Regions from separate parts of the Alishewanella sp. HL-SH06 genome, predicted to be linked through region 1. Evidence: predicted binding sites of a transcription regulator. Region 1 holds the regulator's gene; each other region holds the start of a gene.
What was found. Region 1 encodes NrdR, which represses ribonucleotide reductase genes. Its sites were predicted from a motif close to AAACACNANATNTNGTGTTT; they were not measured.
Positions count from the first base shown of each region.

Region 1 (7,754 bases):
TATGCCGAAGGTTATCCGCATAAGCGTTACTACGGTGGTTGTGAATATGTTGATTTAGCCGAAGATTTAGCCATTGCTCGTGCTAAAGAATTGTTTGGTGCTGACTACGCTAACGTACAGCCACACTCTGGCTCACAAGCTAACTCAGCGGTATTTTTAGCGTTATTAAACGCTGGCGATACCATTTTAGGTATGAGCTTAGCGCATGGCGGTCACTTAACGCACGGTGCGAGTGTCAGCTCATCCGGTAAACTTTATCATGCTGTGCAATATGGCCTGCATCCCGAAACCGGCGTAATTGATTATGATCAAGCCGAAGCCTTAGCGCTAGAACACAAACCTAAGCTGATTATTGCTGGTTTCTCTGCTTATTCTGGTATTGTTGATTGGCAGCGTTTCCGTGATATCGCGGATAAAGTCGGTGCATACTTACTGGTTGATATGGCGCACGTAGCCGGTTTAGTGGCGGCGGGTTTATATCCAAACCCCGTACCTATTGCTGATGTCGTGACGACGACAACACACAAAACCTTAGCCGGTCCACGTGGTGGTTTAATTTTGGCGCGTAAAAACGAAGCCATTGAGAAAAAGTTAAACTCAGCGGTGTTCCCAGGCGGCCAAGGTGGCCCTTTAATGCACGTTATTGCGGCAAAAGCAGTAGCCTTTAAAGAAGCCTTACAGCCTGAATTTAAAGTGTATCAACAACAAGTGTTACTAAATGCCAAAGCCATGTGTGCTGAGATGATCTCTCGCGGTTATAAAGTGGTATCAGGCGGTACGGAAAACCACTTGTTCTTGATGGACCTCATCGACAAAGATATTACCGGTAAAGAAGCGGATGCGTGGTTAGGTTTAGCGCACATTACCGTTAATAAAAACTCAGTGCCTAACGACCCACGTTCACCTTTTGTGACCAGTGGCTTACGAATTGGTACTCCGGCTATTACCCGTCGTGGCTTTAAAGAAGCTGAAGCACGTTTAGTCGCCACACTGATTTGTGAAGTGTTAGACAGCCGTGGTGATGAAGCGGTTATTGCATCCGTCAGAGCCCGTGTTTCTGAGGTATGTAGCCGTTTCCCAGTTTATGCGTAAACTAAAATAACATGTTATGATGGCCGCAAATGCGGCCATTATTTTATCCGGCCATCTCAAAAAGTCCCGATAGGGTGATATAGAGAGCTCAGCATGTTTTGTCCCTTTTGTAACGCGGATGACACCAAAGTCATTGATTCTCGTTTAGTCGCCGACGGTCATCAAGTGCGTCGGCGTCGTGAATGTCTAGCTTGTCATGAACGTTTTACGACCTTTGAAGCTGCCGAACTGGTAATGCCGCGCATTATTAAGCGTGATGGTTCGCGTGAGCCTTTTAACGAAGATAAATTGCGCAATGGCTTATTGCGTTCGTTAGAAAAACGCCCTGTATCTACCGAAGAAATCGAACAGCTGATCCATAAAATTAAATCGCAATTACGTGCAACGGGCGAACGTGAAGTCGGTAGTCATTTGCTGGGTAATTTAATTATGGATGAGTTAGTTAAAGTCGATAAAGTGGCCTATGTGCGCTTTGCTTCTGTGTATCGCTCATTCAAAGATATTCGTGAGTTTGGCGAGGAAATTGCCCGCTTGGGAGAGAAGTAACGGTGTCCTTTTCAGAAGCCGATCATCAGTATATGACGCTGGCGTTAAGCTTAGCTGCGGCTGGGCGTTTCACCACCGATCCCAATCCAAATGTGGGTGCGGTGTTGGTGAAAAAAGCTCAGGTTATAGGGCAAGGCTATCATCGACAAGCGGGGCAGGGCCATGCCGAAGTGTATGCTTTACAACAAGCCGGCTCTGCAGCAGCAGGTGCGACTTGTTATGTCACGTTAGAGCCTTGTGCGCATTATGGACGCACCCCGCCTTGCGCCGAAGCGTTAGTGAAAGCTGGGGTCAGCCGGGTGGTGATTGCCATGTTAGATCCGAATCCACTGGTGGCAGGCAAAGGCGTCGCTATCCTCGAAAGCGCAGGGATCAGCGTGCAGCATGGTTTGCTTACGAACGCCGCCCGGGCGCTTAATCCGGGTTTTCTCAGTCGGATGGAACGTCAACGACCTTATGTCTGGCTCAAAATGGCCGCCAGTTTAGATGGTCGCACCGCGCTAGCTAATGGCGTAAGTCAGTGGTTAACCGGGGATGTTGCCCGTGATGATGTGCAGCAGTTTCGAGCGCAGAGCAGCGCGATTCTTTCTACTGCTAGCACCGTTTTAGCCGACAATGCCCGTTTAACGGTGCGACAAACCGCGAGCAATACCATTACTACTTTAGCCGATGGCGGCTTACGCCAGCCACTGCGCGTGATCTTGGATCGGCAACAGCGCTTAACCGGTACTGAAGCCTTATTTAGTCAAGGTGGTGCGGTGTTACTTTGCTATGACGCAGCACAAGCCGCAAAACAACTTAGCGCCAGTGCGGTTGCCGTAACGCAATGGCCTGCTGCATTGTTGCCATCAGGCCAATTCGATTTATCGGCTTTGCTTAAAGCGTTACATCAGCAGCAGATCAACAGTGTTTGGACGGAAGCCGGCAGTACGCTAGCCGGGGCCTTATTGCAGCAAGGTTTAGTCGATGAATTGATCTTGTATCAAGCGCCACTCCTATTGGGTGACTGCGCTCAACCCTTAGCGAAATTGGGCGATTTCCAACAATTAACCGAAGTACCGCATTTAACGCTGCTGGATGTACACCAACTCGGCAACGATATTCGAATTCGGGCGAAGCCCACTACAGCAACTGTTGCCAACCCAACAAAAGAGAGCTGATATGTTTACCGGTATTATTGCTGCCACAGGTCACATTAGCCGCTTAACCGTAAAAGGCGGCGATTTAGAAGTGCAGATCCATAGTGAGCAGTTAGATTTTAGCGATGTGCAGTTAGGGGACAGTATTGCCAGCAATGGGGTCTGTCTTACCGTTTCCCAATTGCTAGCTCAAGGTTTTGTCGCTGATGTATCCGCTGAAACACTCGCCTTAACCCGCTTTAGTCAGTATCAGGTGGGACAAAGAGTGAATTTAGAAAAAGCCTTATTAGCCACCGGTCGATTAGGTGGTCATCTGGTCAGTGGTCACGTTGATGGCGTAACCGAGCTGCTGCGTATTGAAAAAACCGCGCGCGCCTGGCAACTGTGGTTTGCTATGCCTGCGGCGTTAGTCCCTTATTTAGCGCATAAAGGTTCGGTAACCATTGATGGCGTTAGTCTAACCGTAAATGAATTAAGTGCCACAGCCTTTCGTTTAACGATAGTGCCGCATACGGCTGCGCAAACGACATTGCTGCAGTTGCAAAAAGGCAGCTTGGTCCATATAGAGGTGGATCTGATCGCGCGTTATTTAGAACGCTTACTCCATACTAAAACACCTGCCCCTACAACAGGTGTTGATCTGGCGTTGTTAGCGCAACGCGGGTTTTTATAAAGAAGGTTAGCTATGCAACTGAATACACCTGCAGAAATTATTGAAGATATCCGCCAAGGTAAAATGGTTATTTTGATGGATGATGAAGATCGCGAGAATGAAGGCGATTTGGTGATGGCCGCCGAGTATGTCACGCCTGCTGCCATCAATTTTATGGCAAAGTTTGGTCGTGGCTTAATTTGTTTAACCTTATCGAAAAAACGCTGCCAGCAACTCAACTTACCCTTAATGGTCGATGCCAATAAATCACCGTTTGCTACCAACTTCACGGTATCCATTGAAGCTGCAGAAGGCGTGACCACCGGTATTTCAGCGGCCGATCGCGCTAAAACAGTGAAAGCGGCTGTGGCGCGTGATGCTCGCCCAACAGATATTATTCAGCCAGGGCATATCTTTCCTTTAATGGCGCAAGATGGCGGTGTATTAGTTCGTGCCGGCCATACTGAAGCCGGTTGTGATTTAGCGCGGTTAGCCGGGCTGGAACCTGCAGCTGTGATTGTCGAAATCCTTAATGATGATGGCACTATGGCGCGCCGTCCTGATCTCGAAGTGTTTGCGAAAGAGCATGATATTAAAATCGGCACCATCGCTGATTTAATTGAATACCGTAACCTCAATGAAACCACCATTGAAAAAGTGGCGACTTGTCAGTTGCCAACCGAGATGGGCGACTTTGAATTAGTGACCTTTAAAGACACTATTGATAATCAGTTGCACTTTGCTTTAGTTAAAGGCGAGATTGTCGCTGATGAGCCAACCTTAGTGCGGGTGCATTTACATAACACCTTTAACGACTTATTGCTGACCACACGCGGTACCAATCGCAGTTTTCCTTTGCATACCGCCATGCAGCGCATTGCTGATGAAGGTGGCGTCTTGGTGTTGTTAGGTAAGCACGAAAGTACCTCAGAGCTAGTGCAGATGGTGCAACATTTTGAAGCAGAAGATAAAGGTGAGAAACCGCCAGTGGCACCTTGGAAAGGCACCTCACGAAATGTGGGGGTGGGTTCACAAATTTTAGCCAGTTTAGGCGTGAAGAAAATGCGCTTATTAAGCAAGCCGATTAAGTACCATGCGTTATCCGGCTTTGGTCTGGATGTAGTGGATTACGTTTCTGAATAAGGCTATGCCCGAGTGTCATAAATTATGCTATTATGCACGGCTAAATTTTGACGGCAGTTAAATAGTAAGGACAGGTCATGCAGGTAATTGAAGCAGGCTATGCAGCGAATGGTAAGAAAATTGCGATAGTAGTCGCACGCTTTAACGGTTTTATTGTTGAGAGTTTACTCAGTGGCGCCATCGACACTTTACGACGCGTGGGTAATATCGCTGAACAAGACATCACTGTTGTACGTATTCCTGGCGCTTTTGAGTTGCCATTAGCGGTACAACGTGTTGCTGCAACCAAGAAATATGATGCGATTGTGGCAATTGGTGCGGTGATCCGTGGTGGCACACCACACTTTGAGTATGTCTCTGGCGAGTGTGTCAAAGGTATTGCCCAAGTGGGTATGCAGTATGACCTGCCGGTGGCTTTTGGCGTTCTAACCGTAGACAGTATTGAGCAGGCGATTGAGCGTGCGGGTACTAAAGCCGGTAACAAGGGCGGCGAAGCAGCCATGTCGGCACTCGAAATGATCAATGTGCTTGCACAGCTGTAACAGGAAGCACAGATGAAACCTAACGTCCGTCGTCAATCTCGCTCACTCGCTGTACAAGGCATTTACAGCTGGCAAGTTAGCCACAACCCGATAGCTGATATTGAGCAGCAATTGTTATTGGAAAATAATGTTAAACATATTGATGTTGCGTATTTCCAAGACATTTTACGCGGTGTGGTATTACACCATTCCAAATTAGACGAAGCGATTAAGCCGTATCTCGAGCGCCCGTTCGAAGATATCGACTTGGTCGAAAAAGCGGTATTACGTGTTTCAGCCTATGAACTGAAGTATCGTTTAGATGTACCCTATAAAGTGATCATCAATGAAGCTATTGAATTAGCCAAAGCCTTTGCGGCTGATGATAGTCATAAGTTTGTGAACAGTATCCTGGACAAAGCGGTCAAGGTATTGCGTCCAAATTAATGGAGAAGCCGACGTCAGTCGGCTTTTTATACGCTATGGGTGAATTTGATTTAATCGCGCGATATTTCTCGAATATCGGTGTGAAGCGCACTGATGTCAGTATTGGTGTCGGTGACGATGGTGCGGTGTTACAGGTGCGTGATGGTTACGACATCGTTGTTACAACAGATACCATGGTTGCGGGGACTCACTTTTTTCCTGATGTTGATCCGCGTGCACTTGGCCATAAATTAGTGGCTGTCAATGTGAGCGATTTGGCCGCGATGGGAGCAGAGCCAACATGGTTATCGTTGGCGATGACGTTACCCTCGGCAGATGAAAGCTGGTTAGCGCAATTTGCTGCCGGTTTACATGAAACCGCTGAATACTATAATTGCCAATTGATTGGTGGTGATACGACACGTGGCCCGCTCAGTTTCAGCATGATGGCCAAAGGCCAAGTACCGCGTGGAAAAGCCATTACTCGCTCGGGTGCTAAGGTGGGTGATTATATATATGTTACCGGCACACTGGGTGACGCCGCCCTGGGCTTAAAGCTGGTGCAAGGGCAGTGCGAAATTAGTAAAAAGCATCAAGGGCATTTATTACAACGTTTTCATTATCCGTCGCCACGGGTTGCTTTAGGTCAGGCGCTGCGTAATACCGCCAGTAGCGCGATGGATATCTCTGATGGCTTGGCGGGTGATTTACCACATATCCTCCGTCGCTCGGCAGTAGGGGCTTATATTGATATTCAACGTTTGCCTATGTCGCAAGCGTTAAAAGACAGCTGTACAGCGGAAGACGCGATGCAACTGGCGTTATCGGGTGGTGAGGATTACGAGTTACTCTTTACCGTGCCAGAGAATCGTCGAGGCTCACTTGATGTGTTACTGTCGCCTTATGGCGTGCCAATCACCTGTATTGGCAGGATCACAGGGGCGGTGGGTAAACTGGAATTAAAAAGCGGTGAACAGCCTTATGCTTACCAACATCATGGGTTTCAACATTTTCTATGACAACAGCAAATAGCAAAGCCAAATTTCAGCTGGGTAAATGGCAACATTTTTTAGCATTAGGCTTTGGCAGCGGTCTAGCCCCAAAAGCACCGGGTACCTTCGGTACTTTGGCGGCATTGCCGTTGGTTTGGTTACTAAGTTTGGCCGGACAAGCTTGGCTATTGCTGTTTATCCTATTCGGTAGTTTGCTGGGTATTTATGTGTGTGGCAAAGCCGCTGCCGATGTAGGGGAACATGACCACGGCGCCATAGTTTGGGATGAAATTATCGGTTTTGCCTTGACCATGCTCTTGGTGCCCATCAGCTGGCAAAGCTTGTTACTGGGCTTTATTTTGTTTCGGTTGTTCGATATTTTAAAACCTTGGCCCATCAGCTGGTTTGATCGCAGGGTACACGGTGGTTTCGGTATTATGCTGGATGATTTACTGGCCGCGTTACCTGCTTTAGCCATCTTGCATCTATTGGTTTACCTGTCATGGTTAAACTAAGGGCTGTGACCACACCATAATCACAATGACCAAGGAGGGCTGCATGTCTCGTTTTCTGTTCATCATCTTTGTTTTGATGTGTCAGAGCGCTTTGGCGGCCCCACCTTCCGTGTATGACTATGATCTGAAGCACTGGACCAGTGCCGAAGGCTTATCAAGCAATTCTGTTCGAGCGATCACGCAAGATAAACTTGGCTATATCTGGCTAGGTACTCTGTATGGTTTAAACCGCTTTGATGGCCAACATTTTGAAGTATTTAGTAATGAAACCCATCCGAAGTTAGCCAGTAATGCGATTACGCATTTACTGACCGACAGTGAGGGTAAAATATGGATCGGTACCAAATCGGGTTTGTCGGTGTTGGATCCTGCCACCCTAGAATTACAACGCTTACCGATTTACAGTGAAGTGACTTCGTTGCTTGAAGTAACACCAGGTGAAATTTGGGTCGCCGCCGATCAATTATTTAGTGTGCAGCAAAATAAGGTACGCCGCGTCGAGCAAGTTAAAGCAGTGGTCAGCCAATTAGCCCAAACCAATGAGCAAATCTGGGTGATGGCCAGCGATTATTTGCATCAGCGCGCGGCCGACGGCAGCTGGCAACAATTCGCCTTGCCGCTTGTATTAGCACAAAACCCCGTGTACGACTTAGCATGGACCGATAACGGTTTACATATCGCCAGTGAAAACGGTTTATTTCGGTTACAAAGCGACGGTGAAATTACCG
Region 1 is NZ_CP199752.1:1,371,906-1,379,659, forward strand. Features, by position in the region: gene glyA (serine hydroxymethyltransferase) at 1-1,092, shown strand, start outside; gene nrdR (transcriptional regulator NrdR) at 1,186-1,638, shown strand; gene ribD (bifunctional diaminohydroxyphosphoribosylaminopyrimidine deaminase/5-amino-6-(5-phosphoribosylamino)uracil reductase RibD) at 1,641-2,798, shown strand; gene ACUJFK_RS06400 (riboflavin synthase) at 2,800-3,450, shown strand; gene ribBA (bifunctional 3,4-dihydroxy-2-butanone-4-phosphate synthase/GTP cyclohydrolase II) at 3,463-4,572, shown strand; gene ribH (6,7-dimethyl-8-ribityllumazine synthase) at 4,650-5,114, shown strand; gene nusB (transcription antitermination factor NusB) at 5,127-5,540, shown strand; gene thiL (thiamine-phosphate kinase) at 5,576-6,538, shown strand; gene ACUJFK_RS06425 (phosphatidylglycerophosphatase A family protein) at 6,535-7,026, shown strand; gene ACUJFK_RS06430 (two-component regulator propeller domain-containing protein) at 7,070-7,754, shown strand, end outside.

Region 2 (7,754 bases), 400 kb from region 1:
TAAAAGTGGCGCCAACCGCCATCACCGGCGTAGTGGTGCCGGAGAAGTACAAGTGGTGGAAAGTGCCCGGTATACCGCCTAACATAAACAGTGACGCTGACGCTAAGCTGGCGCTGGTGGCCACACTGCGTGATACCAGCCCCATGCTATGGAAAATAAACGCCAGTGATACAGTAGCAAATACTTCAAAGAAGCCCTCTACCCACAGGTGAACAACCCACCAACGCCAGTATTCCATTACTGATAAATGTGTACGTTCACCATAAAACAGGCCGGCACCATAAAATAAGCCGACGCAAATCACTGAGGCAGCAAATAGCGCCAGCAGGTTTTTATCGCCAGGGGCGTTAAAGGCCGGTACCACGGCGCGCAGCATAAGCACTAACCAGAACAGTACGCCTACGTATTTAATAATTTGCCAGAAGCGGCCAATATCAATGTACTCATAACCCTGATGACCAAACCAGAAGCTGTATTGCTCAGGCATAATTTGCATAATGGCAAAGTAGTTACCGGCAAAAGAGCCTGCAACCAACACCACTAAAGCCCAGAATAGGATATCCACGCCGAGTTTCTGGTATTTCGGATCTTTGCCGCCGTTAATAATCGGCGCTAAAAATAGCCCGGCGGCTAAAAAGCCGGTGGCGATCCAGAACATTGCGGCCTGAATGTGCCAAGTGCGCGCCAGGCTGTACGGCAGCCATTCGGTGGTATTTAAACCATAAAAACCATCGCCTTCTACTGTGTAGTGCGCAGTAAAACCGCCCAGCATTACCTGCAGGGTAAATAGCGCAACCACCACCAGAATATATTTGCCCAGCGCTTTTTGTGATGGCGTAAGTTTAAGCCGGGCAATAGGGTCTTGTTTAGGTGCTTGTGGCTCTTCTTCTTCATGTTTACGTAAAAACGCCCAGCCCCAAATCAGGCCGCCGACACCGGCAATCAGTAAAATAATGCTCACCAAAGACCAAATCAGGTTCTCAGCGGTTGGCCGGTTATCTATCAACGGCTCATGCGGCCAGTTATTGGTGTAGGTGGCGCTATCCGGGTAACGTTCGGTGCTTGCAGCCCAGGCGGTCCAGAAGAAAAACTGCGTCATTTCCTGACGGCGGCTTAAAGAGGGCAGGGTATTGTTTTTCATCGCATAGTTGGCGCGGGTTTGGCTAAGCGCAATATCATCACCAAACAGGGCTATATAGTGCTCTGCCGTTTGCGTGATGGCCACTACCCGGCGGTCGCTCAGTACCAGAGTATCAGTGGCTTTATCGTAGCTGTTAGTGCGATAGGCCTGCTTTAACGCAAATTGCAGCGTATTTTGCTGGCTGGGTGTCAAGGCGTCGTAGCTTAAACCAAACTCATCCTGTGCTGCCAGTTCCAGCCAGGCCATTAGCTCACGGTGCAACCAGTCGGCAGTCCAGTCGGGTGCCTGATAAGCACCATGGCCCCAGATAGAGCCCAGCTGCATACCGCCAACTGATTGCCAGGCCGTCTGGCCGTTTAAGATAGTCTCGTTGGTCATCAGCACCTGGCCTTGCTGGCTAACCACTTTTGCCGGAATAGGCGGCGCCGAGCGATAGACCTCGGCACCAAAATAGCCCAGCACGCTAAAGGTGATGGCTAAAATGGTAATTAGCAGCCACCAGAGTTTACGATATCCGGCCATACAGCCCCCTTACGTTATTGTTTTTGCGCCCAAGTGTCATAGATCAGTCCTGTTTTTTATATAACCGGCGTTGTCGCCTATAGGGTTATTACAAGAACCAAGCCATGTTTTATTTCATTGTTTTTAATAGAAATATTTTAAAGGCAGCAGGGTGGGTGGTGGTTTTGACCTAAAAGCGGCTGGGTTTAAAATACCCGCAGGGTGTAAGTTACCCTAAGGCTGATTGCTGTTGGTGTTTTCTACCTCTTTAGCGATATAGGCATGGCGCGAAAGTTGTTTTATGGTGGCGCGCAAAGATGATTAAGAGAGCTGCCAGATGGAATACTATTTGCCGGTAAAACAACTGCATATGTTCTGCGCTTATTTAAGTGTCACCTTGTTTGTGCTGCGTTTGTTGTTAGATTTGGCCGGCAAACCCGGTTGGCGCTTAAGCCCGGTGCGACACTTACCACATATTAACGATACGCTGTTGCTAACACTGGCGTTTACGCTACTGGCCATAGGCCCCTGGCAGCCCTTTGCGCACCAATGGCTGGGGTTTAAAATTTTACTGTTAATTGGCTATATCCTGTTTGGCATTGCAGCCTTAAAACAGCGCTTAAGCCTGCCGGTACGTGTGGCTTGCACTGTAATGGCGCTGTCGCAACTGGCGGGCATTTTTTACCTGGCCCGGTTTAAACCCTTGTTGTTTGTTTGATGTCTGCATCGGTTTTATAGGGGCACATTATTGTGCCCCGGTTTTTACGCTGCGGATTTAATCCGCTTTAAGCGCTTCGCTGTTGCTGCGCGGTTTGCTTTCTTTGATAGTGGCGCAAACTGTGTTCCTGGCGACGGCCGCTGCTAAAGGCCGATACCCGTTTTAAGTAGCCAATTACCCGGGTGCCGTAGTCAATATCTCTGCTGCCGCATTGGGCACAGGCGCACAGGGTGCGTTTATCAATGGCTTCGCAGCTGTTGCAGATAGTAATTTTCACGTTGACGCAAAAGTAGTTACAGCCGGTTTGGGCGGCAATGTTCAGTAAATTTACATAGCCGCGCTGATCCAGCTTTTCTTCCAGGTTCAAATGCAGCGCAGAGCCGCCATCCAGATAATCTAACAGTTCGCGGCCATGCAGCTGAAATTTGTCCAGCGTGTTGCTGTGCTCATCTTCTACTACATAAAAATATGAGTTGTAGCAATCGCGCGGCACCATATAGCCATCTTCGCGATCCCATTTGGCGTTTTTCACTCCCAGGTTTTCCGCCGGCACAAACTCGGTGTTAAACATATAGCCATACTCAGCTTTAGCAGCTTTGTTCGCGTCAAAGATCACTTTTAGCTGTTGCTGCACAAAGCGGATATAGGCCGGGTTATTGCCAGCGGTTAAGCCCTGCGACTCTGCGGCCTCTACCATGCCGTTAATGCCAATGGTTAGAAATTGCTTGTCCAGGCTGATAAAGCCTGCGTCGTATACCGTGAGCAGACCAGCAGCTTTGTACTGCTCCATCAGTTTGCGGTAAGCCACCTGATATTTATGGATTTTAGCCACCTCAATGGCTAAATCACGGCCATCCTGCACTAAGCGGTTCATATTAATGGTAATCACATTAATAGAGCCGGTGGCGACGCCGCCGGCACCCAGCGAATATGAGAAAGTATTATCGCTGATTTCACTGCGCAGCCGACAGCAGCTGGCTAACGAGTCGGCATTTTCCGACTGGTAAATAAAGAATGAATTACCCGCTGCCATCTCAGCCGCGATGTCGTTGGCAAAGGCGCTATCCTTGCATTTGCCGTTCTCGGTTAGCATCGCCACCGTGACCACCGGAAAGGTCAGTACGGTTTTTTCCCGCTCTTTATTAAACCAGCTTAAGAAAAACTGCTGCAAGGCTGACACTGATTGCCACTCTGGTTTAACAAAATCTGGAAACACAAAATTGCCAAACATGCTGTCAAAGTAGTGCTGATCGTACACCGAGATATTCCAGAATACGCTTTGGTAGCCACGGGCGGCAGCCGGCTGGTTTAACGCATACACCACATGCTGCAAATGGTTTTCGATTTGCTTGCGATGCGTTTGCAGGTAGTTGTCGCCGTAGTCTTTACGGGCAAAGTAATCAAAGTAGGTTAAAAACTCTACCGTAGCCACGGCGCCGGCAAACTGGCTGGATACGGCAAACACAAAGTTAACAAAGCAGCCGCAGAAGGACTCTAAATGCTTCGGCGCCTGTGATTCGCCGCCCAGTTTGGTTAAACCATCACGTAAAAACGGATACATGGTTACTGACACGCAATAGGGCTTTAAGCTGGTTTCGTCGTGCACATAAATTTCGTGATCGGTTATCTGGCGCAGGTATTCTGCTGCTAATTCTGCCCCAAACAGCTCGCTGATTTTATTGCTGACTAAAGCCCGGTTTACCTGAATAAACTGATCCTTCATCAGCTCGGCTTCCAGCGTAGCGATATTTTTCTGGGTTACGTTAGCATTGGCATCTAATTTTGAGCCATCGGCGGCATTAGTGGCATGCAGGTAGTTGTCGATAAAGCTGAGTTTTTGTTGTAGTTGCGAGAAATTAAGCGCTTGCATGGCAGATCCCTTTTTATGGTTTAACAAAGAAGTGGTTCAGGCGTGTATTGCTGCGTAAATCGGTGAAAATCTGGTTAGTGTGCGGGCTATCCAGGCCGCCGCGTTCAGACAGCCAGCGGCCGGTTTTAAGGTAGGTTAGCTGCTGTTTCAGCTCACTGCTGACATCGTCCAAGCCGGTATATAAACAGGTGCTAAGCCCGGCATGGCGGCTTAACTTGAGCAGTGATATCAAGGCTTCAGGCTGCCACTCACCGCCTAAAAACAATACGCAGCTGATCAGGTTTTTATAGCTGTCTAAGCGATGTTGCAGGTAAACCGGCGTCAACGGCGTACCCTGGTTAGCCTGCCAGCTATAGCTGCTATGGCAGCCTTTGCAGCCCAGCGTACAGCCAGCAATGGTAAAGGCCAGTGACACTTCGTTTGGCACTTCCTGAAAGGCGATTTGTTCATCGGTGAATCTAAGCATTAAATCCTCTATATAGTGTTTATTTTATTTTGATGCACTAGATATTGTGTTTTAGCTTAGCGTTAGCTGTCAGCAAAAGCTTGATCTGGATCATGTTTTAACGGAGCTGAAATTGCCATAGTCGCGCCAGAGCGCATCAAAGCTGAGCTTGTTACCCCATCGGGGGTAAGTTGCTTTGGCAAAAAGCCAGTATGGACAATGAAAAAACCGCCCACTGAAACCCAGGGGCGGTGCAGAGGAGCCAAAACAACATTGGCCAACGTGGAGCTATGAGAGAAGTGATTGGGCGCAATGATGCGTCCGCACAATACAGGGGCAATTACAACTGATAGCTAAGCATCAGCCAAACCTTAGTCGTGTCGACTGCCAGCGTATCTGCATTGTAATACGCCAGTTTTAACAGCGCCGAAAGTTGCTGATTAATGCTATAACCGGCGCTGGCGTTCCATTCATCGCCATATTTTTGGCTACCGAGGTCGCTGTCAAAACGATGATAAGCCAGGCTTAAGGCAACGTCGTTTAGCTTGGTTTTGGCTTCCAGCCAGTTATCACGCAGGCCGTTATCCGGCGTGTTTAAAAACATATCGGCAAAGCCGGAAAACGCATGCAGAGTCGCCAGCGGGGTTTGAAAAGCGCTTTGACCATCACCGGCTAAACGCTCCTGACCGGCTTGCAGCGTAACGCTATCCAGCGCCCAGTTCAGGCTGATACGGTGGTAGTGATGGCTAAAACTGAGCGGTGCATTATGCGCATCATCTTGCTTAGCCAAAGCTAACTGCCAGCTCAGTTTCGGGCCGCTGGTTAATTTACCCTGATAATCAACGCCATAAGTGCGGCTGCTGCGCACCGCCCAGGTGTCAAAATCAACATCATAAGCAAAACCTGCCAGCTGATGTGCCGGTGTCAGCTGCCATTGCAGCAAGGCGGTATTAAAGCTGCCGTGTTGATCGGCCGCCGCGCTTTTGGGGCCAAATACCCGGTTTACATTGTGGTAATGGCCTAGCTCAGCACTAACACTGTCGCTGAACTGCTGTTGCAGGCGATAGCCATCCAGCGTTTGTTCATTCTGGCGCCAGCCGACGCCACCTAAAAAGCGCTGGTTTAAATGGTTTACCAATTGGCGGCCCGCACTTAGCGTGGTGCCGCTGTCATTTTGGTAGCGCAGCAGCGCCTGGTTAATATCGGTGCCCTTAGGGTCGGCCACCACGCTGTAATCGGTTTTGCCGTTGACCGTACTGTTGTAATTGTCATTACCCAGCAGACTAACGTTGTCTACCTGCAGTAAGGCGCTAAAACCATACGCCTTGCCGGTATTCACGCTTAAGCGGCTGCGCAGCGTAGAGGCGATGGCATCGTCCAGCGTATTGTCTTGCTCGACATATTCTAAACGGTAGCGAAACTGTGCCGAGACAGTGCTTTGTTTAAGTGCAGTGCTAAGTTCATTGGCAATAAGGCTGGGGCTAAAGCAAAACGGTAACACAGACAACATCACAGCGGGGAAAGCTTTCATAATGTATTCCTTTGGTCAGGGCCGCGTAAAAGCAGGCTGATCTTAACGCGGCTAGTAAATTTATATAATTTAATTAAAGGGTTACCTAAAAGGCGGTAAGCCGGTGCTATTGTTGGTATCGCTGCAGTACTTCTTTTTTGCGGGCATAAAAAAACGCCGGTCGCTGTCAGTCCGTTACCGGACCTGAGCGACTGGCGTCTTTGCCATGATATTTACTGTTATACCAACACGGTGGAATTAAGCAGTGGCTGTGTCAGCTTTTATTCAGAAATTATTTGTTTAAAAATTAATAGCTTAAAATTTCAAGGCCGGGCAGTGCAGAATGTCGGGTGCGATATTGGGGCGCTATTGTGCTAACACAGGGCAAAGCAGGCAGTGCGCCGCCGAAGCGTTATAGATGGCGGCCCCAATTTCACCTTTACTGCATAAGTGGCGAGGCTGACAGGTTAAAGTCGTAACCGTCTATTTCAGCGTCAACGATCAGCGTATGAATATACTGCGCTACCGCTTTGCGCCGTACTTTTTCATTTAAATAGTCAGCAATTTTCTGCTCGACGGCGCTAAAGGGCAGTAACTGGCCAGGCACTTTGCGGGCAATGTACACTATATGGTAACCATAACGGCTTTCTACCGGCTGTGGCATCAAACCCGCTTCGGCATTAAATATTTGCCGCTCAAACTCCGGCACGGTTTGGCCGCGGCTAATTTGGCCTAAGCTACCGCCGGTTTCTTTCGACGGGCAGGCCGAGTAGTGCTGTGCCAGTTGTGCCAGCGGTTCGCCTTGTTGTAGCTTAGTGATTAACTGCTCTGCCAGGGTTTTGGCTTCTACCCGGGCTTTGTCATCTTCTGGTGCTGCCGCCAGCAGTATATGGCTGACTTCCAGCAGCGGCGAGCTATGAAAGCGCTGTGGGTTTAAGCGGTAATATTGCTCGCATTCGGTCTGGTTGGCTTGCGGAATAGTCACTTCAGTGTTTATCAGCGCATCGAGAAAGTTGTCATCGCTGGCGGTATTGGCTTCGCTTTTTACGCTAAGGCCCAGCGCTTTGGCGCGCTGACGCAGCAGCTCGCCAATAATCAGTGATTCGGCCGCTTTTAGCATGGCGCCACGTTTATCGCTGGCCGGGTGGTACTGCATTTCGGCCATTATCGCCGCTTCGCTGATACTGGCATTGTTTACTTGTATCATTTTGAACCTCTGTTATAGGGTTAGCTGTAACGTGCCGCCAGGCAGCTTTAAGCCGGTATTGCACACAAAGACGCCGTAAATCCGTCCGTGGAGGCTCCTCTTTGGCATCCATGCCAAAGACGCTTTGTTTAGCAATATCGGCTCGCAGTCTGGCTGGTCAATCGATCTTTTCTGGCCCAGGTTGGAACCTCGATAGCGCAGCCACAGAGTGTCTGAGCGCAGCGAGTTGCTGTGGCGAGCACAGCGAGTGTTGCAACCGTCAGGGCCTTAAACCGTGCGTTATTCAAGTCGTCTAGCGCACAAAACGCTGGCGTACTATCTGGTGCTGACGGCTGATGTACTGCACCGGCACACTTAGCATG
Region 2 is NZ_CP199752.1:1,767,140-1,774,893, forward strand. Features, by position in the region: gene ACUJFK_RS08160 (nitric-oxide reductase large subunit) at 1-1,663, opposite strand, end outside; gene ACUJFK_RS08165 (SirB2 family protein) at 1,980-2,360, shown strand; gene nrdD (anaerobic ribonucleoside-triphosphate reductase) at 2,428-4,230, opposite strand; gene nrdG (anaerobic ribonucleoside-triphosphate reductase activating protein) at 4,244-4,696, opposite strand; gene ACUJFK_RS08180 (hypothetical protein) at 5,016-6,206, opposite strand; gene ACUJFK_RS08185 (peptidylprolyl isomerase) at 6,625-7,392, opposite strand; gene narI (respiratory nitrate reductase subunit gamma) at 7,685-7,754, opposite strand, start outside.
Region 2: nrdG (anaerobic ribonucleoside-triphosphate reductase activating protein) is a predicted target of NrdR. The motif match lies at 4,729-4,748, and genes of this name have one in related genera.

Region 3 (7,754 bases), 840 kb from region 1:
GCCGAACATCATCACTGTCGAGTAAGTTGGTGATGGTGGTAGTGCCTTTAGCTAAGGCGGCTAATAACAACACGCGATTTGAAATACTTTTTGAACCGGGTAAATGCACTTCACCGGCGATATGCGCAATGGGGTTTAAGGTTAGCGTCTTCATCCGTTTACCTTTGCAAAATCTTTCATAAAACTCACTAAAGCCTCAACACCTTCTTGTGGCATAGCGTTATATAAACTGGCGCGCATCCCACCCACCATTCGATGGCCCTTTAAAGCCAATAAACCTTGCTGCTCAGCTTGCTTTACAAAGCTGTCGTTTAATTGTTCATCAGCTAGGAAAAACGGTACATTCATCCAAGAACGATAAGCCGGTTCAACATCATTACGGTAAAAATCACTTTCATCGATGTAGCGATACAGTGTCTCGGCTTTACGTTGATTGCGCTGCGCCATCGCGGCTAATCCACCTTGTTGTTTTAACCATTTAAACACTAAACCCGCTAAATACCAGGCGTAGGTGGGTGGTGTATTAAACATGCTGTCATTTTCAGCAGCGAGGCGATAATCCAAGATCGCTGGAATGGCGGCATCTTTTGCAGGTAACAGATCTTCACGCACAATCACCAGGGTTAAACCTGATGGGCCGATATTTTTCTGAGCGCCGGCATAAATAACGCCATAACGCGCAATATCAATGGGCCGTGATAAAATGGTCGACGACATATCTGCAACAATCGGCACCTGGGTTTGCGGTAAATCGGTAAATTCTAAACCATCCACCGTTTCATTGGGGCAGCAATGAACGTAAGCCGCATCTTCGTGTATCTGCCAGTCACTACTGGCTACCATACTGCGTAATTGTACAGCAGTTTTTTGCCGAATATCGTGCTCACGAACCGCGCCAAACTTTTTCGCTTCTTCTACTGCGGCTAGTGACCAAGCACCAGACACGATATATTCAGCCGTTTTGCCGCTGTGCAATAAATTCAGTGGCACTGCTGAAAACTGCCCACGGCCGCCACCGTGCATAAATAAGACTTTGTAATTGTCGGGAATGGCTAACAGATCTCGGAGATCTTGCTCAGCTTGTGCGGCCAGTTGCATAAATACTTTACTGCGATGGCTCAATTCCATCACCGAACAACCCTGTCCTTGCCAGTTAATAAATTCCTGCTGTGCCTGTTGCATCACCGCTGTAGGTAACATGGCTGGGCCAGCACAAAAATTATAGGTGGTCATTGTCATATCTCGCTTCTTTGTTGGTTAATTTCAAACTGGCCTTGGTTATTTTTTATTCTAAAAACAAAACGAGCGCCAAAGCGCTCGTTTTTTGGGGTTACTCTTCTTCGCCACTGGCATCTTGTGCTAATTGGCTGTCTTGTACTTCTGGCGTACGGCTTGCGCCTTCTTCGGTTACCGCTAAGATTTCATCCTCTTGGATCTCATCAATGCGTTCCACGCCAACCACTTTTTCACCTTCTTGAGTACGGATCAAGATAACACCTTGCGTGTTACGGCCGACTTCAGAGACTTCTTTCACACGAGTACGTACCAAGGTGCCTTTGTTTGAAATCATCATGATTTCATCGCTTTCTGACACTTGCACAGCACCCACCACCAAGCCGTTACGCTCAGACACTTTAATCGATACCACGCCTTGTGTGGCCCGGCTCTTCGCTGGGTATTCGCTTAATGCTGTTCGCTTACCGTAGCCGTTCTCAGTAACTGTTAAGATGGGGTTATCGCCGTTCGGGATAATCAGTGAAACAACACTGCCTCCTTCACGTAAACGAATACCGCGCACACCGGTAGCCGTTCGGCCCATGCCGCGTACTTGATCTTCAGTAAAGCGTACCACTTTACCGTCATCTGAGAACAACATGATTTCGTTGCTACCGTCAGTGATCGCGACATCAATCAGGTGATCGCCTTCGTTTAGGTTAACCGCAATAATACCGTTGGCACGTGGACGCGAATAATCTGTTAACGCCGTTTTCTTCACGGTACCATTGGCCGTGGCCATAAACACATATTTGCCTTCTTCGTACTCACGTACCGGTAGAATGGCGTTAATACGCTCGCCTTCTTCCAGCGGTAATAAGTTGATAATCGGTTTACCACGCGCGGTACGGCTGGCCAGCGGTAATTGATAGACTTTCATCCAATACATCCGGCCACGATTCGAGAAACATAAAATCGTATCATGGGTACTGGCGACCAGCAGCTTATCAACAAAATCTTCGTCTTTAACCGTTGTTGCCGCTTTACCACGACCACCACGACGCTGCGCTTCATAATCGCTCAACGGTTGGTACTTGGCATAGCCAAGGTGCGATAAGGTCACCACAACATCTTCTTCGGTGATCAAATCTTCGATATTGATATCCAGCATATTATCCTGGATCTCAGTGCGTCGAGCATCGCCATACTGCGCTTTAATGGCTTCTAATTCTTCGCAAATTACTTCCATTAAACGTTCAGGGCTGGCCAAAATATGTAATAACTCGGCAATCAGTTCTAACAGATCTTTATATTCAGCTAAGATCTTTTCATGTTCCAGGCCGGTCAGCTTTTGTAAGCGTAAATCAAGAATGGCTTGAGCTTGGTGTTCCGTTAAGAAGTAAAAACCATCACGAATACCAAAATGTGCTTCTAACCACTCTGGTCGTGCGGCATCTTCACCAGCGCGCTCTAACATCGCCGTTACGCCACCAAGTTTCCAACCACGCTCAACTAAACCAGCTTTCGCTTCGGCTGGGCTGGCAGAGGTTTTAATCAGTTCAATAATTTCATCGATGTTGGCCAGTGCAATGGCTAAACCTTCTAAGATATGGGCACGATCACGCGCTTTACGTAAGTCATAAACAGTACGACGGGTAACCACTTCGCGGCGATGCAGAATAAAGTATTCCAGCATCGGGATCAGGCCCAATAACTTTGGCTGATTGTTGGCCAAGGCCACCATATTGATACCAAACACGGTTTGCATTTGAGTGTTGGCATACAGCTGGTTTAACATGACGTCGCTTGATTCGCCACGTTTCAATTCAATAACGATACGCATACCGTCTTTGTCTGATTCGTCACGTAAAGCCGATATGCCTTCAATACGTTTTTCTTTAACTAATTCCGCAATTTTTTCAATTAAGCGAGCTTTGTTCACTTGGTAAGGAATTTCGTGCACGATAATCGCTTCACGACCGGTTTTTTCATCGGTTTCGATAAAGGTTTTCGCGCGGATATACACCTTACCACGACCCGTACGGTAAGCTTCTTCAATACCTTTACGGCCATTGATGATCGCAGATGTGGGGAAATCGGGACCAGGGATATATTGCATTAATTCATGCAATTCAATGTTTGGGTTAGCAATTAAAGCTAAACAGCCATCGATCACTTCGGTTAAGTTGTGTGGCGGGATATTGGTTGCCATACCCACAGCAATACCCGAAGAGCCGTTGATCAATAGATTAGGCACTTTGGTTGGCATAACCGCAGGGATCATTTCGGTGCCGTCATAGTTTGGCACGAAGTCTACGGTTTCTTTATCAAGGTCAGCCAGCAATTCGTGTGCAATACGCGCCATGCGAACCTCGGTGTAACGCATCGCCGCTGCAGAATCGCCGTCGATGGAACCAAAGTTACCTTGACCATCTACTAACATATAACGTAACGAGAATGGCTGAGCCATCCGGACGATCGTGTCGTATACCGCACTATCACCGTGTGGGTGATATTTACCGATAACATCGCCGACAACACGTGCCGATTTTTTATAGGCTTTGTTCCAATCGTTGCCCAATTCCTTCATTGCGAATAACACACGACGGTGTACTGGCTTCAAACCGTCCCGCACATCGGGTAAGGCGCGGCCTACAATGACGCTCATCGCGTAATCGAGATAAGAATTTTTTAATTCTTCTTCGATATTAATCGGGACTATTTCTTTGGCCAGATCTGTCATAAAACGTTATTTTCCCTTAAATCAAATAGATAACTCGCTTTTTTTGATCTTCTACAGCGCGAGACAACGCGGGATTCTACCACAGAATCAGCGCCTTGCCATGCCTGTTTATGCCTTGTATAAAGATTGCTGTCTTTGCCATAACAGATCAAGGCCTTATAATGACAAAAAACAACAAGGTTAGCATTATGACAACGCATACTAATGTCGATCCCGCAGAGATCGCGAAATTCAATGATATCGCTGCCCGCTGGTGGGATCCAGAAGGTGAATTTAAGCCTTTACATCTGTTAAACCCGACGCGTTTAGGCTTTATTTGCGATCAAGTCGGTGGTATTTTTGAAACGACAACACTTGATGTGGGCTGTGGCGGCGGTATTTTAGCGGAAAGCATGGCACGGGCCGGTGCTAACGTCACCGCAATTGATATGGCCAGTGAGAGTTTAAATGTGGCGCGTTTGCATGCTTTAGACAGCGCTCTGACGATTGATTATCAACAAAGCACGGCCGAAGCGTTTGCCGCAATGCACCCCGCTAAGTTTGCTTTAGTCACTTGCATGGAAATGTTAGAGCATGTGCCTGAGCCCGCTTCAGTGGTTCAAGCCTGTGCCGATTTAGCTGCGCCTGGCGCCACTTTGATTTTTTCGACGATTAATAAAACGCCAAAAGCCTATTTAATGGCTATTTTAGGTGCAGAGCATTTATTACGGATCGTGCCTAAAGGGACGCATCAGTTTGATAAATTTATTCGCCCCTCTACACTGATGCGCTTTATCGAAGCGGCCGGCTTAGAGGTTGTGGATGCGACCGGTTTACACTTTAATCCGGTTTATAACAGCTTTAAAATTGGCCCTGGGTTAGACGTTAATTATTTTGTGGTGGCACGCAAACCCGCATAAGACAGCTAGCCGCCTAAACTAGGCGGCTTAATAACCAGATAAACTTAAAACGCTGCTTATTAGAACAAATGATTTTTTTACGCATTTTTAGCATAAAACACTTGCCTAAAATGCGTGATACCCGGCACACTGACTGTCAGGTTAGCAGCTACTTACTAGATTAAACATTCCGAAATTTTGCCGCAATTCCTCTCTTGCAAAAATCATTAATCCACTCTATCTTGTGATCGAATTTAGAAATACACCCATATGTTGTGTAATACAGCAGCAACACGGGTTTATTTTATCACCGTGTTTTGCACACGCATCCCTTTATGATTAAAAAGAAACGGAATACTTCAGCAATGACTCAAACTCTTTTTGTGACCAAGCGCGATGGCCGCCGTGAACCCCTCGATTTAGATAAAATCCACCGAGTGATCACTTGGGCAGCCGAAGGTTTAGCGAACGTGTCGGTATCACAGGTAGAATTGAAATCGCATATCCAGTTTTATGATGGCATTAAATCTTCAGACATTCATGAAACCATTATCAAAGCAGCGGCTGACTTAATTTCGAAAGACACCCCTGATTATCAATATATGGCGGCGCGTTTAGCCGTGTTTCATCTGCGTAAAAAAGCTTACGGTCAATTTGAGCCACCACACCTTTATAAGCATGTGGTTAAGATGGTGGAAGCTAAACGTTATGATGCGCATATCCTGGCCGATTACAGCGAAGCAGAATTAGATCAACTTAATAGCTTTATCGATCACGGTCGTGATTTGAACTTCAGTTATGCTGCGGTGAAGCAATTAGAAGGTAAATATCTGGTGCAAAACCGGGTTACCGGTGAAATTTATGAAAGCGCGCAGTTTTTATATATTTTAGTCGCGGCCTGCTTGTTTGCGAATTATCCGAAGAGCCAACGCTTGGATTTTATTCGCCGTTTCTATGACGCCACTTCGTTATTTAAAATTTCATTACCCACACCCATCATGTCTGGTGTGCGTACCCCAACCCGTCAATTTAGCTCATGCGTGTTAATTGAATGTGGCGATAGCTTAGACTCGATTAATGCGACTTCAAGCGCTATCGTCAAATACGTGAGTCAGCGCGCGGGTATCGGTATCAACGCCGGACGTATTCGCGCCTTAGGCAGTGCTATTCGAAATGGTGAAGCCTTTCATACTGGCTGTATCCCATTTTATAAGCATTTTCAGACTGCAGTTAAAAGCTGTTCGCAAGGTGGTGTGCGTGGTGGCGCGGCAACTTTATTCTACCCACTTTGGCATTTAGAAGTAGAATCATTGCTTGTTCTGAAAAACAACCGTGGTGTTGAAGAAAACCGCGTGCGTCATTTAGATTACGGTGTGCAGTTCAACCGCTTAATGTATACCCGTCTAATCAAAGACGACTACATCACCTTGTTTAGCCCATCGGATGTGCCAGGCTTGTATGATGCTTTCTTTGAAGATCAAGAGCAGTTTGATGCTTTATATGTGAAGTACGAAGCCGACAGCAAAATTCGCAAAAAACGGATAAAAGCCATTGAACTGTTCACCTTGTTCATGCAAGAGCGTGCCAGTACCGGCCGTATCTACTTACAGAACGTTGATCACTGTAATACTCACAGCCCGTTTAATCCTAAGCTTGCGCCAGTGCGTCAAAGTAATCTCTGTTTGGAAATTGCCTTACCTACCAAGCCACTTGAGCATGTAAACGATCCTAATGGTGAGATTGCCCTGTGCACCTTATCTGCGTTTAACTTAGGGGCCATTACTGATTTATCTGAATTAGAAGAGTTGGCTGACCTAGCCGTACGTTCATTAGATAGTTTGTTAGATTATCAAGACTATCCTATCCCAGCGGCTTACTCGGCATCGATTGCCCGTCGTACTCTGGGTGTAGGTGTGATCAACTATGCCTATTATCTGGCAAAAAATAGCGTGAAATACTCTGACGGTTCCGCTAACGGTTTAACGCACCGCACCTTTGAAGCGATTCAATTTTACCTATTAAAAGCGTCAATGAAACTAGCGCAAGAGCGTGGCCCTTGTCCGAAGTTTAACGAGACCACTTATGCGCAAGGTATTTTACCAATTGATACCTATAAAAAAGATTTAGATAAAGTTTGCCAAGAACCCTTACATCTAGATTGGGAAACACTGCGTAAAGATATTCAACAATATGGTTTACGTAACTCTACTTTATCGGCCTTGATGCCGTCAGAGACCTCTTCGCAGATCTCTAACGCCACCAATGGTATCGAGCCGCCACGTGGCCATATCAGTGTTAAAGCCAGCAAAGACGGTATTTTAAAACAAGTTGTTCCAGAATATGAACGCTTAAAAGATCAGTACGAATTGCTTTGGGATATTCCGACTAACGATGGTTACTTAGCCTTAGTCGCGATCATGCAGAAGTTTATCGACCAAACCATTTCGGCGAACACCAACTATGATCCCGCTAAGTTTGTTGGCGGTAAAGTACCGATGAAAGTCTTACTGAAAGATCTGCTTAACGCCTACAAACTTGGGGTTAAAACCATGTACTACCACAATACTCGTGATGGTGCAGCAGACTTGCAAGATGATATTAAAGCGGCCGCAGCAGAAGAAGATGATGGTTGTGCCGGCGGTGCTTGTAAAATTTAGTCAGTGTGGTGCTAGCCTGCTTGGCTAGCACCATAAATACAATCGTTTAGGGTGCTGTTTAACCCAATGATGTTTATCACTTTGTTTCTCAGGATTAGTAACTAACATGGCGTATACGACTTTTAACCGCAACATGAACGACCAAATGAAAGAACCGATGTTCTTTGGTAATTCTGTCAATGTTTCACGGTATGACCAGCAAAAGTATCCCATTTTTGAAAAGCTGATTGAAAAACAACTGAGCTTCTTCTGGCGGCCTGA
Region 3 is NZ_CP199752.1:2,209,139-2,216,892, reverse strand. Features, by position in the region: gene aroA (3-phosphoshikimate 1-carboxyvinyltransferase) at 1-154, opposite strand, end outside; gene serC (3-phosphoserine/phosphohydroxythreonine transaminase) at 151-1,233, opposite strand; gene gyrA (DNA gyrase subunit A) at 1,331-3,958, opposite strand; gene ubiG (bifunctional 2-polyprenyl-6-hydroxyphenol methylase/3-demethylubiquinol 3-O-methyltransferase UbiG) at 4,147-4,857, shown strand; gene nrdA (class 1a ribonucleoside-diphosphate reductase subunit alpha) at 5,202-7,493, shown strand; gene nrdB (class Ia ribonucleoside-diphosphate reductase subunit beta) at 7,600-7,754, shown strand, end outside.
Region 3: nrdA (class 1a ribonucleoside-diphosphate reductase subunit alpha) is a predicted target of NrdR. The motif match lies at 5,098-5,117, and genes of this name have one in related genera.